DNA from 3 places in the Janthinobacterium sp. GW822-FHT07H11 genome. Region 2 is predicted to be linked to each of the others. Evidence: predicted binding sites of a transcription regulator. Region 2 holds the regulator's gene; each other region holds the start of a gene.

Region 1 (3,277 bases), 480 kb from region 2:
AAATTATACGCGTGTCAGTGGCACGGCGTTTGCATACAGCAATTATCAGAGGCGCCGATGCCGCGCGCTTTTCCTGTGTTTTGCCATTGAAAAGGTGATTATGCCCAACTTCTTCCCGCGCTTGCGCCAGGTGTGCTGGCTGTTGCCCGCGCTTGCCAGTACTGCTCTCCAGGCCGCTCCTTTTGCCTATGTCCCCAATGAAAAATCGGGCACCTTGAGCGTGATCGATACGGCCACCGACCAGGTGGTACGCCAGATCGCGGCGGGCAAGCGTCCGCGCGGCATTGCCGCCGATCCCACCGGGCGGCAATTGTTTGTCACGGACGCGGCCAGCAGCGCCTTGCTGCTGATCGATAACGCGGCTGGCACGCCCGTGCGCACGGTGGCGCTGGGCAAGTCACCCGAAGGCGTGAGCGCCTCGCAAGACGGCAGTTACGTCGCCGTGGCCGTCGAGGAAAACAATAGCGTGGCCCTGCTCGATGGCCAGACCGGCGTCGTGCTCGCCGATATCAAGGTAGAGGGGCGCAACCCGGAGCATGCGGTCTTCAGCCCGGACGGGCGCTGGCTGCTGGTCAGCGCCGAAGAGGCCGAGCAAGTCGATGTCATTGATGTCGCGCAACGCCGCCAGGTGGCGTCCATCGCCGTGGGACTGCGTCCGCGCGGTATCGGTTTCAGTCCGGACTCCGGCCGTGCCTATGTGGCGTGCGAACTGGTCAATGCCGTCTACGTCATCGACATGGCCGCGCGCAAGGCCGTCGCCACCATTCCTGCAGGCAAGAATGCGAATGGCATCGTCGTCCATCCCGGCGGCAAGCAAGTGTATGTATCGAATGGCACGGACGGCACGGTGATGGTGATCGATACGGCCAGCAACCAAGTGACGGCCACTATTGCCGTCGGCAAGCGTCCGTGGAACATGGCCATCACGCCGGACGGGAGCAAGCTGTACGTGGCCAATGGCCGTTCGAACAGCGTTTCCGTCATCGATACGGCCACTGCGCGCAAGGTGGCTGATATTACCGTTGGTGAATTGCCGTGGGGCGTGGTGATTCGGTAGCGGAACAGGAACAGGTGTTCCAGTCTGGTACACCTGTTCCATTGTGCAGCGGCGCAGGGGCGCAGCAGCAGGGCTGGCACGGATTGGAACAGGACGCCGCCGCCCTGTTCAAAACGCAAACAGGTGGCCGTGCCCGGGACTCAGGGGCATGCATGCTGAAAACAGCGCCGATTCAGGCGCTTCCCCCTTGCATCAGGGGTAAAACGCGCTAATTTTGTAGGCAGGCGGCGAGCTGGCACGGCATTTGCGGAAGACTCCGTGTACTTACCCCATCTGTACCAGGACGTTTGATTTTAATTACAGCACTTCCATTCTAATTAACCCGATAGAGGACGACATGAATCTCGCAGACATCAGCAAACTGGGCGTAGCCAATCCCTTCAAACAACGCTATGACAATTACATCGGCGGCAAATTCGTTGCCCCAGTAAAAGGTGAATACTTTCCCAACATCACGCCGATCACGGGCTTGCCGTTTTGCGAAATCGCCCGTTCCACGACGGAAGACGTCGAGCTGGCGCTGGACGCCGCGCATGCCGCCAAGGATGCCTGGGGCAAGACTTCGCCTGCCGAGCGCGCCAATATCCTGAACCGCATCGCCGACCGCATCGAACAGAACCTGAGCCTGATCGCCACGGCGGAAACCATCGACAACGGCAAGCCCATCCGCGAAACGATGAATGCCGACATTCCGCTGGCCATCGACCATTTCCGTTACTTTGCCGGCTGCATCCGTGCGCAGGAAGGTTCCGTCGCGCAAATCGACTCGGAAACCTATGCCTATCACTACCATGAGCCGCTGGGCGTCGTGGGCCAGATCATTCCGTGGAATTTCCCTATCCTGATGGCCGTGTGGAAACTGGCGCCAGCCCTGGCCGCCGGCAATTGCGTGGTCCTGAAACCGGCCGAGCAAACCCCCGCTTCCATCATGGTGTTGATCGAGCTGATCGGCGACCTGTTGCCGCCAGGCGTGCTGAACATCATCAACGGTTTCGGCCTGGAAGCGGGCAAGCCGCTGGCCTCGAGCAAGCGCATCGCCAAGATCGCTTTCACGGGCGAAACGGGCACGGGCCGCCTGATCATGGGCTACGCCGCGCAAAACCTGATTCCCGTCACCCTGGAACTGGGCGGCAAGTCGCCGAACATCTTCTTTGAAGACGTGATGGATGCGGACGACGAGTATTTCGACAAGTGCCTGGAAGGCTTTGCGATGTTTGCGCTGAATCAAGGCGAGGTGTGCACTTGCCCATCGCGCGTGCTGATCCAGGAATCGATCTACGAGAAATTCATCGAGCGCGCGCTCAAACGCGTGGCCGCCATCAAGCAGGGCAATCCGCTCGACTCGTCCACCATGATCGGTGCGCAGGCATCGCAGGAGCAGCTGGAAAAAATCCTGTCCTACCTCGACATCGGCCGCCAGGAAGGCGCTGAAGTGCTGGCCGGCGGCGAGCGCCACACGCAGGCGGGCGACCTGGAAGGCGGCTACTACGTGCGTCCGACCGTGTTCAAGGGCCACAACAAGATGCGCATCTTCCAGGAAGAGATTTTCGGGCCGGTCGTGTCCGTGACCACCTTCAAGGATGAAGCCGACGCGCTGGCCATTGCCAACGACACCCTGTACGGCCTGGGCGCCGGTTTGTGGACGCGCGACGGTTCGCGCGCCTTCCGCATGGGCCGCGCCATCCAGGCGGGCCGCGTGTGGACCAATTGCTACCACCTGTACCCGGCCCACGCCGCGTTCGGCGGCTACAAGCAATCGGGTATCGGCCGCGAAAACCACAAGATGATGCTCGACCACTACCAGCAAACGAAGAACTTGCTGGTGAGCTATAGCCCGAAAGCGCTGGGCTTCTTCTAAACCGGCAACATGCGCCGCGCCAGGAAAATGGCGCGGCGCGCATGAAAGGGATGCCATGGGTGCAGCAATTGCCAGGGTGGTCGCCACCGATGCGGCGCTGGAAATGATGGACAAGTTGCGTGAGCGTCACGGTCCGCTGATGTTTTTCCAGTCGGGCGGCTGCTGCGACGGCAGTGCGCCCATGTGCTATGCGCTGGGCGAGTTCGATGTCAGCGATACCGACATTTATCTCGGCAATTTGAATGGCACACCGTTCTACATGGGACTCGAGCAATTCGAGTACTGGGAGCATACCCAGTTGATTATCGATGTGGTCGATGGCAATGGCGGCATGTTTTCACTCGACAACGGCACGGGCAAGC
Region 2 (3,277 bases):
GCGGAGCGCGTGGAATACGATAACAAGACGGAAGTGGTGAAACTGTTTTCCAAGGCCAAGCTGACGCGCCTGGAGGGCAGCAAGCCCACCGACGTGGCCAATGGCGCCTTCATCTCGTATGACAGCCGCAAGGAAGTCTTCACGATGGAAAATAGCGACAGCGGCACCAGCACCCCGGGCGCCGGCAGCGTGCGCATGGTGATCCAGCCGAAGAACAAGGCACCGGCGGAGAAAGCGCCTGCCGCTCCCGCGCCAGGAAAGAAATAATGGAAAATACACGTTGCGGCAGCACCTTGATCGTTCGCGGGCTGCAGAAAACCTATGGCAAGCGGCAAGTCGTGCATGACGTGTCGCTGCAGGTCGAATGCGGCGAAGTGGTGGGCCTGCTGGGCCCCAACGGCGCCGGCAAGACCACCTCGTTCTACATGATCGTCGGCCTGGTGCCATCGGACGGCGGCAGCATCGATATCAGCGGCGTGGATATTTCCAGCCTGCCGATCCACCGCCGCGCGCAGATGGGCCTGTCCTACCTGCCGCAGGAAGCGTCCGTGTTCCGCAAGCTGACGGTGGAGGACAATATCCGCGCCGTGCTGGAAATCCAGACCGTCGAAGGCCGCCCCCTGAAGAAGGCCGAGATCGAGGAGCGCCTGGATAAATTGCTGGCCGACTTGCAGATTGAAAAACTGCGCGAAAACCAGGCGCTGTCCCTGTCGGGCGGCGAGCGCCGCCGCGTGGAAATCGCCCGCGCGCTGGCCACCGATCCGCGTTTCGTGCTGCTCGACGAGCCGTTTGCCGGCGTCGATCCGATCGCCGTGATCGAGATCCAGCGCATCGTGCGTTTCTTGAAAGAGCGCAATATCGGCGTGCTGATCACCGATCATAATGTGCGCGAGACGCTCGGTATTTGCGACCGCGCCTACATCATCAACCAGGGCTCGGTGCTGGCGTCGGGACGCCCCGACGACATCATCGCGAACGAGTCGGTACGCCGGGTCTATCTGGGCGAACATTTCCGCATGTGAGCCAATGAAACAATCATTGCAGCTGCGCACTTCGCAGCATCTGGCACTGACGCCGCAGTTGCAGCAATCGATACGCCTGCTGCAATTATCGACCCTGGAATTGCACCAGGAACTAGAGCAATTGCTGACGGATAATCCCTTGCTCGAACGCCTCGACGATCCGCTCGACCGTTCGCTGCGCCTGTTGTCCGACGGCGCCTTGAGCTCCACGGCCGCGCCGGCCGAAGCGCCGCCCCAGCCGCCGGGCCAGGAAGCGCCTGCGGCGCCGGCCGAAGCGGAAACCTTCGACGGCGACGGCGCCGACAGCCCGCCCGCCATGGATGGCGGCGACAGCGACTGGAGCGAGGCGAGCCGGGGCAAGGCGCCCGACGACGAAGATGCGCGCCCGCAGCTGGAAGCCCATCACTGCACCCTGCGCGAGCACCTGATGGAGCAGATGCGCGTGACGGTGCTCGAGTTGCGCGACCGCGCGCTGGTCGAGCTGATCATCGACGCGCTCGATGACAACGGCTACCTGGAAGAGTCGCTCGACGACATCCTGGCGCGCCTGCCGGAAGAGCTGGAAATCGACGCCGACGAGCTGCGCACGGCCCTGTCGCTGCTGCAAAGTTTCGATCCGCCGGGCGTGGGCGCGCGCAATGCATCCGAATGCCTGGCGCTGCAGATCAAGCGCTTGCCGCACGTCGCCCTGGTGACGCGGCGCATGGCCCTCGTCATCGTGGAAAAGCACCTGGCCTGGTTTGCCCAGCGCGATTTCAACAAGCTGAAAAAGGCCCTCGATTGCGACGAGGAAGACTTGCGCGAGGCGCAGACGGTGATCCGCCTGTGCAACCCGCATCCGGGCGCCGTGTTCGCTTCCGACGTGTCCGACTACGTGGTGCCCGACGTGGTCGTCAAACGGGCGCGCAATGGCTGGCAGGTCACCCTGAACAACGACGTCATGCCGCGCCTGCGCGTGAACGCCATGTACGCCAATTTATTGAAACAGGGCAAGGGCGAAGGCGCCATGGGCGCGCAGTTGCAGGAAGCCAAGTGGCTGATCAAGAACATGCGCCAGCGCTTCGACACCATCCTGCGCGTGGCGCAGGCGATAGTAGAAAGACAAAAGAACTTTTTCTCGCATGGCGCCGTTGCCATGCGCCCCCTTGTGCTCCGTGAAATAGCTGATACACTGGGTTTACACGAGAGTACTATCTCGCGGGTAACAACCCAAAAGTACATGCTGACCCCGCATGGCATGTTTGAGTTGAAATATTTCTTTGGTAGCCACGTCGCCACCGAAGCGGGGGGTGAAGCATCGTCGACGGCGATACGGGCATTGATCGTGCAACTGACAGGAGCAGAAGACCCTAAAAATCCTTTATCCGACAGTAAGATTGCGGACATGCTGGGGGAACAAGGCATGGTGATTGCGCGACGTACTGTTGCCAAATACCGGGAAGCGTTGAAAATTCCGCCAGTGAGTCTGCGTAAGTGCTTGTAGTTTTTTCGGTTCCTCTGCGGGCCGGAATCGATGGACACCGCACGAACCCGATCATCTTTAGGAGTGTGTATGAATCTCACCATCAGCGGACATCATCTCGAAGTGACACCAGCCATCCGTGAATACGTACAAACGAAGCTGGAACGCGTGAAACGTCATTTCGATCAAGTCATCGATATCGCCGTGATTCTGACCGTGGATAACCTCAAAGAGAAAGAAAAACGTCAAAAGGCCGAAGTCAACCTGCGTCTGAGTGGCAAGACCGTCTATGTGGAAAGCCTGGCACACGACTTGTATGCCGCAATCGATACCCTGATCGACAAGCTCGACAGGCAAGTGATGAAATACAAAACCAAAGTGCAAGGGCACGGTAAAGAGGCGATCAAGCATCTGCCAGACAACTCAGAGGAAGACGCCGTCGTCGCCGTCTAAGGCCACCGGCTTCCCCCAGTTGTGATCAACTAAGGGCGCAGATTGCGCCCTTTTTTGCGTCCTGCGGAACGCAATGCCCATGGTGAAAGCGCTAGAATGCGCCATCCTCACTTCTTTCCCTTCTGCCATGAGCGACTTCGTCCAGACCTCCATCCGCCACCGCACGGGCCATATCGTGCTCGACCGCCCGAAAGCCTTGAATTCGCTGTCGCTGGAGATGGTGCGTGCCCTGAGCGCCGCCCTGCTGGCCTGGCGCGACGACCCGCAGGTGGACGCCGTGGTGATACGATCGAGCAGCGAAAAAGCCCTGTGCGCCGGTGGCGACATCCGTTTCTTTTAC
Region 3 (3,277 bases), 3.0 Mb from region 2:
GTACGAGACAGCCGAGAACCAGTCCAGGTTCGGGAACATGTTCTTGATTTCCCACATGACCGATTCCAGGCGCTCGGCGATGTCGAACATCTTCGTGGAACCGGCTTCCTGCGACAGCGAACGGGCCACTTCCTTGATGACTTTATTGCGCGGGTCCGAGATCGTGTAGACGGGGTGGCCGAAGCCGATCACCACTTCCTTGTTGGCGACGCGCTCGCGGATGTCCGCTTCCGCTTCGTCGGCGTTGTCGTAGCGCTTCTGGATGTCCAGCGCCACTTCGTTGGCACCGCCGTGTTTCGGGCCGCGCAGCGCGCCGATGGCGCCCGTGATGGCCGAATGGATGTCGGAACCCGTGCCGGCGATGACGCGGCTGGTGAAGGTCGAGGCGTTGAATTCGTGTTCCGCGTACAGGATCAGCGAGGTGTGCATGGCTTTTTCCCACGACGCCGACGGTTTTTCACCGTGCAGCAGGTGCAGGAAATGGCCGCCGATCGAGTCGTCGTCCGTTTCCACCTCGATGCGCTTGCCGTTATGGCTGTAGTGGTACCAGTACAGCAGCATGGAGCCGAACGACGCCATCAGGCGGTCGGCGATGTCGCGCGCGCCAGGCGCGTTATGGTCGTCCTTTTCCGGCAAGGCGCAGCCCAGCACGGACACGCCCGTACGCATCACGTCCATCGGGTGGGCGGCGGCCGGCAGCGCTTCCAGCGCGGCCTTGACGGCGCACGGCAGGCCGCGCAGGGACTTCAGCTTGGCCTTGTAGCCTTTCAGTTCGGCGGAAGTCGGCAGCTTGCCGTGCACCAGCAGGTAGGCGATTTCCTCGAATTCGCAGCTGTCGGCCACGTCCAGGATGTCGTAGCCGCGGTAGTGCAAATCGTTGCCGGTCTTGCCGACCGAGCACAGCGCCGTGTTACCGGCGGTGACGCCGGACAGGGCGACGGATTTTTTAGGCTTGAAAGTGGCGGCTTGCGGTGCGGTCATTGTGTTCTCCAGATTGAATGGTCTCGGGTGCGTCACTGCGGGACCGGCATGCGGTCCCGGCTTGCTTGCTTATTTCTGCTTATTTCTTTTGCGCGGCGAACAGCGCGTCCAGTTTTTGTTCAAAATCATGGTAATTGATCGATTCGTACAGTTCCATGCGCGTCTGCATGGTGTCGACGACATTTTTTTGCGTGCCATCGCGGCGCAGCGCCTGGTAGACGTTTTCCGCCGCCTTGTTCATGGCGCGGAAGGCCGACAAGGGGTACAGGGCCAGGCCCACGTGGGCGCTGCGCAGTTCGTCCAGGGTGAACAGCGGCGTGGCGCCAAATTCCGTGATATTGGCCAGGATAGGCACATTGACGGCCTTGGCGAAGGTGGCGTACATGTCCAGGTCCGTGATGGCTTCCGGGAAGATCATGTCGGCACCGGCTTCGACGCAGGCGATGGCGCGTTCCAGGGCCGCTTCCAGGCCATCGACGGCCAGCGCATCGGTGCGCGCCATGATGACGAAGTTCGGGTCCGTGCGCGCGTCGACGGCCGCCTTGATGCGGTCGATCATCTCTTCCTTGCTGACGATTTCCTTGCCCGGACGGTGGCCGCAGCGCTTGGCGCCCACCTGGTCTTCGATGTGCAGGCCGGCCGCGCCGAACTTGATCATCGATTTGACCGTGCGCGCCACGTTGAAGGCGGACGAACCGAAACCCGTGTCGGCATCGACCAGCAGCGGCAGGTCGCACACGTCGGTGATGCGGCGCACATCGGTCAATACGTCGTCCAGGCTGGAAATGCCCAGGTCGGGCAAGCCCAGCGAGCCGGCCGCGACGCCGCCGCCGGACAGGTAGATGGCCTTGTAGCCGGCACGCTTGGCCAGCAAGGCGTGGTTGGCGTTAATGGCGCCGACGACTTGCAAAGGAGATTCTTCCTGGACGGCCTTGCGGAAAGCGGCACCTGCGGAGTATTGGGTCATGTATGCACCTTATGGGTAATCAGAGTTTTCCGAATGTTTCATGGACTTGCTATGAGCATCAGTATTGCAAATGCCGTGCCAGGCCATCACCGGCCTGCGCAGGCAGCGCGGCCGCAGAGTGGAAACAAGGGGGGAAAGCCCGGGGAAAGCCCGGCCCGCGCAGGCACAGGGGTGTCACGCAAGGGAACAGCCGGTGTCGGGCAGCGAGTACACGAAAGTACACGATGTTTCAAAAATGTTTCACTCTCATCGGTTGAAACATCCGCCGTTCACCATTTTGCAACACGCGGTGAAACGCTGGCTAGAAACGGCGCACCAGCCTCAACAGCACGCTGCGCCCGAGATGGCTGCGCGTGGCCAGCTCGGAAAATTCGCCGTGGCCGCCGCCGAAAAGGTTATTGCCGCTCAACAATGCATCCCATCCCGGCTGGAATTGCCACCCCAGCCGCAGGTCCAGCGCCGTATAGGCGGGCACGCCGGGGGTGGCCAGGGCCGCCACGCGGCGCACGGTGGCGTCGAACTGCGCGTGCGGCGACCATTGCAGCGAGGAGCGCAGCTGCCAGGTATGGGCCGGGTCGCGCCCTGCCCGTTCCAGGGAAGCGGCCGTATCGATGCTGCCCGGCTTGAACGACAGCGTTTCGTGCAGCGCCGTCCAGCCGGCGGACAGGCGCCAGGCGGGGCTGGCCTGGTAGCTGCCCCAGGCCTCGATGCCGCGCGTGGCGCCGCGCATGCCATTGCCGAAATAGACTTGTTCGCCGCCGGGCGCCAGCTCCTGCGTGCGCAGGCGGTCATACAGGGCGCGGTACAGGTTGACGGAATACGACCAGGCATTGCCGGCCCGCCCCCGGTAGCCCGCCTCCAGCACCGTTGCCAGTTCCGGCTTGAAGCCGGCGCCGCCGGCCAGGATGTAGGGCGGCTGGCCGGGGAAATACAGGTCGCGGTCCAGCCGCGATGGCGCGCGCACGGTGCGCGACAGGGCCGTCCAGAGCAGGCTGTCCGGTGCGCGCTGCCAGGCCAGGCGCAGGTTCGGCAGCCACTGCGTGCCCGTGTAGCCATTGCGTTCGAGACGCAGGCCCGCCGTCAGGCGCAAGCCGGGCCCCAGGCTGATCTCATCCTGCGCAAACAGGCTGGACCACGTTTGCGCCTGCGCGGCCGGCAAAAAAGCCATGATTTCGCTGTTGTCCACCTGGTCGCGCGCGTGGCGCAGCTGGACGCCGGCCGTCAGCGCATGCGCGCCCAGCGGGGCCAGCGCATATTGCGCCTGCACGTCGACGATATTCAATTGCTCCGCATACGTGGGCGGCACCGTGCGCTCGGTACGGTCGAGGT

The links. Region 2 encodes sigma-54, which starts transcription at its own class of promoters, with help from an activator protein. Its sites were predicted from a motif close to TGGCANGNAANCTGCTTT; they were not measured.
Region 1: the regulator sigma-54 is predicted to act here: its motif matches at 1,291-1,308, upstream of adh (aldehyde dehydrogenase).
Region 3: the regulator sigma-54 is predicted to act here: its motif matches at 2,012-2,029, upstream of prpB (methylisocitrate lyase).

What each region holds. Positions count from the first base shown of each region.
Region 1 is NZ_CM179507.1:1,386,640-1,389,916, forward strand. It holds gene AC3RCJ_RS06215 (beta-propeller fold lactonase family protein) at 101-1,057, shown strand; gene adh (aldehyde dehydrogenase) at 1,395-2,915, shown strand; gene AC3RCJ_RS06225 (DUF779 domain-containing protein) at 2,971-3,277, shown strand, end outside.
Region 2 is NZ_CM179507.1:902,135-905,411, forward strand. It holds gene lptA (lipopolysaccharide transport periplasmic protein LptA) at 1-267, shown strand, start outside; gene lptB (LPS export ABC transporter ATP-binding protein) at 267-1,022, shown strand; gene AC3RCJ_RS04005 (RNA polymerase factor sigma-54) at 1,027-2,505, shown strand; gene hpf (ribosome hibernation-promoting factor, HPF/YfiA family) at 2,575-2,937, shown strand; gene AC3RCJ_RS04015 (enoyl-CoA hydratase/isomerase family protein) at 3,065-3,277, shown strand, end outside.
Region 3 is NZ_CM179507.1:4,281,908-4,285,184, forward strand. It holds gene prpC (bifunctional 2-methylcitrate synthase/citrate synthase) at 1-981, opposite strand, end outside; gene prpB (methylisocitrate lyase) at 1,061-1,948, opposite strand; gene AC3RCJ_RS18870 (TOL_0244 family TonB-dependent receptor) at 2,250-3,277, opposite strand, start outside.